3 regions of the Enterobacter wuhouensis genome follow, and region 2 is predicted to be linked to each of the others. Evidence: predicted binding sites of a transcription regulator. Region 2 holds the regulator's gene; each other region holds the start of a gene.
The links. Region 2 encodes PurR, which represses purine synthesis genes. Its sites were predicted from a motif close to CANGCAAACGTTTGCNTG; they were not measured.

Region 1 (2,270 bases), 1.8 Mb from region 2:
TGCTGAGCGGTCGCAACAGAGGCTTCTTTTACCTCTTCTTCTATATAGAAGGCTGCCTGCTGGTGGCTGTTCTCGCCGTAACGCATATCCTGCTTCTTAATGAAGTTCAGGTTCAGCGTGCGCGGGAAGCGGCCAGAAGGATCTTTGCTTTCACCGTGGTAGGCCGGCACCAGGCTACCGAAGTAGTTGGCGATCATGCTGTCGTACGCGGCGGTGTGTTCGAAGGCTTTGATGGCGAGGTCGAAACGCGTTTCAAGCGTCAGTGACCCTTCGTTGGCATCCATCTCAGTAATAATGGTTTCGTAATCGCTACTCTTTACGACGATGGCCACATCTTTATGGTTCTTGGCCGCGGAGCGCACCATGGTCGGGCCGCCGATGTCGATATTCTCAACCGCATCTTCCAGAGAGCAGCCTTCGCGGGCAACGGTCTGGGCGAACGGGTAGAGGTTAACGACAACCATGTCGATTGGGGCAATATCATGCTGTTCCATAATACCGTCGTCCTGACCGCGACGGCCAAGAATGCCGCCGTGCACTTTCGGGTGCAGGGTTTTGACGCGTCCATCCATCATTTCCGGGAAACCGGTGTAATCGGACACTTCGGTTACCGGCAGGCCTTTATCTGCTAACAGGCGAGCGGTACCGCCTGTAGAAAGCAGCTCCACACCGCGTGCGGAAAGTGCCTGGGCGAATTCGACGATACCGGCTTTATCAGAAACACTGAGCAGAGCGCGGCGGACTGGACGACGTTGTTGCATGGTAAATCCCCTGGATTTCACGATTACAGAGAGCGTTAGATGAATTTTCCTGCGAAAAACTCATCTAACACACCTGACGGGGCATCCTTGTTAAGCGCGAGCATTTTAACGAAAACGTTTGCGCAACGCTCGCACATTTTCACTTTTTCGCATCATTGTGGATAAGTCTGTGTGTAAAAAGGTATAAGGCGGGGTTTTGCTGTGGAATGCAGCAGTCAGTCATTTTTATGTCATTTAGCGGTTGCGGCCTGCGGAGAACTCCCTATAATGCGCCTCCATCAACACGGAACATGTGAATCACTTCACAAACAACCCGGTCGGTTGAAGAGAAAAAATCCTGAAATAACGGGTTGACTCTGAAAGAGGAAAGCGTAATATACGCCACCTCGCAACGGTGAGCGAAAGCCGCGTTGCACTGCTCTTTAACAATTTATCAGACAATCTGTGTGGGCACTCAAAGTGACATGGATTCTTAACGTCCTCGGACGAAAAATGAATACCAAGTCTCTGAGTGAACATACGTAATTCATTACGAAGTTTAATTCACGAGCATCAAACTTAAATTGAAGAGTTTGATCATGGCTCAGATTGAACGCTGGCGGCAGGCCTAACACATGCAAGTCGAGCGGTAGCACAGAGAGCTTGCTCTCGGGTGACGAGCGGCGGACGGGTGAGTAATGTCTGGGAAACTGCCTGATGGAGGGGGATAACTACTGGAAACGGTAGCTAATACCGCATAACGTCGCAAGACCAAAGAGGGGGACCTTCGGGCCTCTTGCCATCAGATGTGCCCAGATGGGATTAGCTAGTAGGTGGGGTAACGGCTCACCTAGGCGACGATCCCTAGCTGGTCTGAGAGGATGACCAGCCACACTGGAACTGAGACACGGTCCAGACTCCTACGGGAGGCAGCAGTGGGGAATATTGCACAATGGGCGCAAGCCTGATGCAGCCATGCCGCGTGTATGAAGAAGGCCTTCGGGTTGTAAAGTACTTTCAGCGAGGAGGAAGGTGTTGAGGTTAATAACCTCAGCAATTGACGTTACTCGCAGAAGAAGCACCGGCTAACTCCGTGCCAGCAGCCGCGGTAATACGGAGGGTGCAAGCGTTAATCGGAATTACTGGGCGTAAAGCGCACGCAGGCGGTCTGTCAAGTCGGATGTGAAATCCCCGGGCTCAACCTGGGAACTGCATTCGAAACTGGCAGGCTAGAGTCTTGTAGAGGGGGGTAGAATTCCAGGTGTAGCGGTGAAATGCGTAGAGATCTGGAGGAATACCGGTGGCGAAGGCGGCCCCCTGGACAAAGACTGACGCTCAGGTGCGAAAGCGTGGGGAGCAAACAGGATTAGATACCCTGGTAGTCCACGCCGTAAACGATGTCGACTTGGAGGTTGTGCCCTTGAGGCGTGGCTTCCGGAGCTAACGCGTTAAGTCGACCGCCTGGGGAGTACGGCCGCAAGGTTAAAACTCAAATGAATTGACGGGGGCCCGCACAAGCGGTGGAGCATG
Region 2 (2,270 bases):
CGCCGTGGTTAAGACTGGTCAGGATACGCGACAGCATCAGCGTGGTGTAATCCGGCGCAATGGCGGAGAGCACGTTGCCCAGCGTAAAAATCGCCATCAGGAATATCAGCGCGTTGCGGCGCGCGCGGTGAGAAAGCAGCAGCGTCATCAAGGGAGCCCCCACCATCACGCCGATCGCATAGGCGCTGATCAGCATACCGGCAGCCGGGATTGAGACGTCTACGCCCCGGGCGATAACGGGCAGTAACCCCATAGGGGAGAATTCAGTGGTGCCGATCCCAAAAGCGCCAATCGCCAGGGCCAGCAGAGGAAAATTGATTTTCATGGGTCAACTCCGGATGCCGTGTCGGAGTGCGACACAGGAATAAGAAGTCAAAAGCATGACATCAATCACAAAAAATGAGAAGTTAACATTTTGGCAAAAGATTTTTGCCGGAGAAGTAACAATCGGGGCAAGTTCGGAGAGAGCAAGCGCTCCCCCCGATTAAATCAGTGCAGTACAGCCGTCAGACCCGCAGCAACAATCAGAGCCAGCACGATAACGGTGGTGGTCAGCGAAAACTTAAGATCGGTACTCATCAATTTTTCTCCTTTTAATCACCCTACGAAAAGTGAGCTTGCTCATTTTTACACAGTTTACGTCAAAAATCTTCCAGGATTTAAACTGATATCCACTTTAGCTCTTCCCCTTTTCATCAAGATAGGACAAAATTCCACGCTAAATTTATTAGCGTACCGGCCATTGACCCCCTCCTGACGTCCTGTGTCGTTTTCCCGGCGTGTCGCAATTCCAGATTGCGTAATAAGGGTGAGAGAAGGCAAACGTTTACCTTCATGTTTTTCAGGAGCTTAGGATATGGTCTGGAGTGACATTTAATGGCAACAATAAAAGACGTAGCAAAACGCGCAAACGTTTCCACTACAACCGTATCACATGTAATTAACAAAACCCGCTTTGTTGCTGAAGAGACGCGCAATGCGGTCTGGGCCGCTATCAAGGAACTGCACTACTCGCCGAGTGCGGTGGCGCGCAGCCTGAAGGTGAATCACACCAAATCTATCGGCCTGCTGGCTACCAGCAGCGAAGCGGCCTATTTTGCCGAGATTATCGAAGCGGTTGAGAAAAACTGCTTCCAGAAAGGCTATACCCTCATTCTGGGGAACGCGTGGAACAACATTGAAAAACAGCGTGCCTATCTGTCGATGATGGCGCAAAAGCGCGTCGATGGCCTTCTGGTCATGTGTTCCGAGTACCCGGAGTCCGTGCTTTCCATGCTGGAAGAGTACCGCCACATTCCGATGGTGGTGATGGACTGGGGCGAAGCGCGAGCCGACTTCACCGACTCGGTGATTGATAACGCGTTTGAAGGCGGCTACATGGCAGGCCGTTACCTGGTGGAACGCGGCCACCGCGAGATTGGCGTGATCCCAGGCCCGCTGGAGCGAAATACCGGCGCAGGCCGTCTGGCCGGCTTTATGAAAGCCATGGAAGAAGCGCTCATCACCGTGCCGGAAAACTGGATCGTGCAGGGTGACTTTGAGCCAGAATCGGGCTATCGCGCCATGCAGCAAATTGTCTCCCAGCAGCACCGCCCGACTGCGGTCTTCTGCGGTGGGGATATCATGGCAATGGGTGCCCTCTGCGCGGCGGACGAGCTGGGTCTGCGCGTGCCGCAGGATATTTCCGTGATCGGGTATGACAACGTGCGTAACGCCCGCTTCTTTACGCCGGCGCTGACCACTATCCACCAGCCGAAAGATTCGCTGGGCGAAACGGCCTTCAACATGCTGATGGACAGGATCGTCAACAAGCGTGAAGAATCCCAGTCCATCGAGGTCCACCCGCGCCTTATCGAGCGCCGTTCCGTTGCGGATGGCCCGTTCCGCGACTACCGTCGTTAATCGTTTTACGGGAGCCAGCTACGCTGGCTCCCGTAACCACTCCCGATTAAGCGTTTCGCTGTCGCCCAGGTAATCCAGCAGCCAGGCCATTGCGGGCGACACGTCATTTTGCTGCCAGGTCAGGCAGCAGGCCGCATCCGGGAACGGGTTCTCCAGCGTAAGCGCCACCCATTCTCCGGTATCGATACGCGGACGCGCAAAATGAACCGGCACCATTCCCACGCACAAACCGGCGGAAAGGCAGGTTGCTGAGGATCCCCAGTCAGGGGCAACGACGCGACGCTGGTTGTCCAGCAGCCAGGTAATACGCTTCGGCAGCGAGCGCGACGTATCCTCAAGCACCAGCGACGGCCAGCTGCGCAGCGTGT
Region 3 (2,270 bases), 1.3 Mb from region 2:
TGGTTCTGCGCGGTGATCATCACCATGTTGTTATCGATGTCTTTCACCGGGTGGTTACCACCGTGGTGACCAAACTTCATCTTAACGGTGTTCGCACCGCTCGCCAGCGCCAGAAGCTGATGGCCGAGGCAGATGCCGAATACCGGGATGTCGGTTTCCAGGAAGGACTTGGTGGCGGCGATGGCGTAATCGCACGGCGCCGGGTCGCCAGGACCGTTAGAGAGGAAGATGCCGTCCGGATTCATCTTCAGCACCTCTTCAGCAGACGTTTGCGCCGGAACCACCGTCAGGCGGCAGCCGCGGTCAACCAGCATGCGCAGGATGTTGCGCTTGGCGCCGAAATCGTAGGCCACCACGTGGAACGGCAGCTCGCTCTCTTTTTTCGCTTCCGGCAGGTCGCCTTCCAGCGTCCAGCTCCCCTGCGTCCAGCCGTAGGCTTCCGCGGTGGTCACTTCTTTCGCCAGGTCCATGCCGTTCAGGCCCGGGAAAGCTTTCGCTTTTTCCAGCGCCAGGGCCGCATCCAGGTTATCACCCGCGATGATGCAGCCGTTTTGTGCACCCTTCTCGCGCAGCAGGCGCGTCAGCTTACGGGTATCGATATCGGCAATCGCCACGATGTTATGGCGCTTCAGGTAGGAAGAGAGGTCTTCGGTATTGCGGAAGTTGCTGGCAATCAGCGGCAGGTCGCGAATGACCAGGCCTTGCGCATGTACCTGAGAGGATTCTTCGTCAGCCGCATTGGTGCCGACATTGCCGATATGAGGATAGGTAAGAGTAACGATTTGGCGAGAATAGGAAGGATCAGTGAGGATTTCTTGATAACCGGTCATTGAAGTATTGAAAACGACTTCCCCAACCGCCGAACCCGTTGCCCCTATGGCCCGACCGATAAACTGGGTTCCGTCTTCCAGAACCAATAGCGCTGACTTAATCAAAACACCCTCCAGAGAATATTCACTCACTTTATTTGCATATTAATTCATAACCACATCATGAATCAATGCAAATGTGTTGCCAGCGGATTTTTGGCAAACGGCGGCATTCTGGGGATTTGGTGGGTAAAAGTCAACTCAAAACGGATATTTTGTTTATTCTTTTGCGAGACTGACGGCCTGAATGGAGATTAAGCGGCAAAAAGATCAGGTAAATCACTATAGAAACCGCTTGCGCGACAAGTTTAGTGAAAATCCAGGCGTGAGAACACTAAAAAGTAGACCAGATGGTCAAAATTTACATTACCGCAACACAAAAACCGAGAAAGAAATGCAGTTTTAGGCGTTATTTACTATTTTTTAAGTGAAGAGGATAAAATAAAAGGGCAATAAAATATTGCCCTATGCAATCAATATATTACGACTGCAATAACCACATCACGATGGGTAATAAATCTTACAGATTGTTAAGATCGAGTACGTCTCGCATATCAAAAAGTCCATTACGCTTGTCTTTAAGCCACAGCGCGGAACGTACTGCACCGTTTGCGAAGGTCATGCGGCTGGAGGCTTTATGCGTGATCTCCACGCGTTCGCCAATATCGGCGAACATCGCGGTATGTTCGCCGACGATGTCACCTGCACGAACGGTAGCAAAACCAATGGTGCCCGGGACGCGCTCGCCGGTGTGGCCTTCGCGGGAATAGACCGCAATGTCTTTTAAATCTTTATCCATTGCATAAGCAATCGCTTCGCCCATCGCCAGCGCGGTGCCGGATGGGGCGTCAACTTTATAACGATGGTGCGCTTCAACGATCTCAATGTCGGTATAGTCGCCCATGACTTTCGCCGCCTTCTCAAGCAGCTTCAGCATCACGTTAACGCCCACGCTAAAGTTTGCCGCGAAGACGATGGCAATCTCACCGGACGCATCCTGAATGGCCTGTTTACCGGCATCATCGAAACCGGTGGTGCCGATGACCATCCCTTTGCCGTGCTGACGGCAAAAGGCCAGGTGATTCAGCGTGCCTTCCGGGCGCGTAAAATCAATGAATACGTCAAAATCCTCTTTTACCGCGTCCAGGCTGCTTTGCACGGTTACGCCCATCTGGCCTGCGCCCGCAAGCTCACCCGCATCGGTACCCAGAAGCGATGAGCCTTCGCGCTCCAGCGCCGCGCCGAGCGCCACGCCATCCATCTGTAGCGCCGCCTGAATCAGCTGACGGCCCATACGTCCACCCGCGCCCGCAATGGCGACGCGGATCTGTGCATCATGCATAGTTATTCTCTTACGTTAAAATGATGTAAATCGTTTTCAGATTAACCAGCCTTCGCTGC

Region 1: the regulator PurR is predicted to act here: its motif matches at 869-886, upstream of purH (bifunctional phosphoribosylaminoimidazolecarboxamide formyltransferase/IMP cyclohydrolase).
Region 3: the regulator PurR is predicted to act here: its motif matches at 1,154-1,171, upstream of carA (glutamine-hydrolyzing carbamoyl-phosphate synthase small subunit).

What each region holds. Positions count from the first base shown of each region.
Region 1 is NZ_CP142124.1:305,870-308,139, forward strand. Features, by position in the region: gene purH (bifunctional phosphoribosylaminoimidazolecarboxamide formyltransferase/IMP cyclohydrolase) at 1-761, opposite strand, end outside; rRNA gene VPX56_RS01510 (16S ribosomal RNA) at 1,322-2,270, shown strand, end outside.
Region 2 is NZ_CP142124.1:2,064,989-2,067,258, reverse strand. Features, by position in the region: gene VPX56_RS09910 (MFS transporter) at 1-325, opposite strand, end outside; gene cydH (cytochrome bd-I oxidase subunit CydH) at 490-579, opposite strand; gene purR (HTH-type transcriptional repressor PurR) at 877-1,902, shown strand; gene punR (DNA-binding transcriptional activator PunR) at 1,921-2,270, opposite strand, start outside.
Region 3 is NZ_CP142124.1:810,745-813,014, reverse strand. Features, by position in the region: gene carA (glutamine-hydrolyzing carbamoyl-phosphate synthase small subunit) at 1-935, opposite strand, end outside; gene dapB (4-hydroxy-tetrahydrodipicolinate reductase) at 1,390-2,211, opposite strand.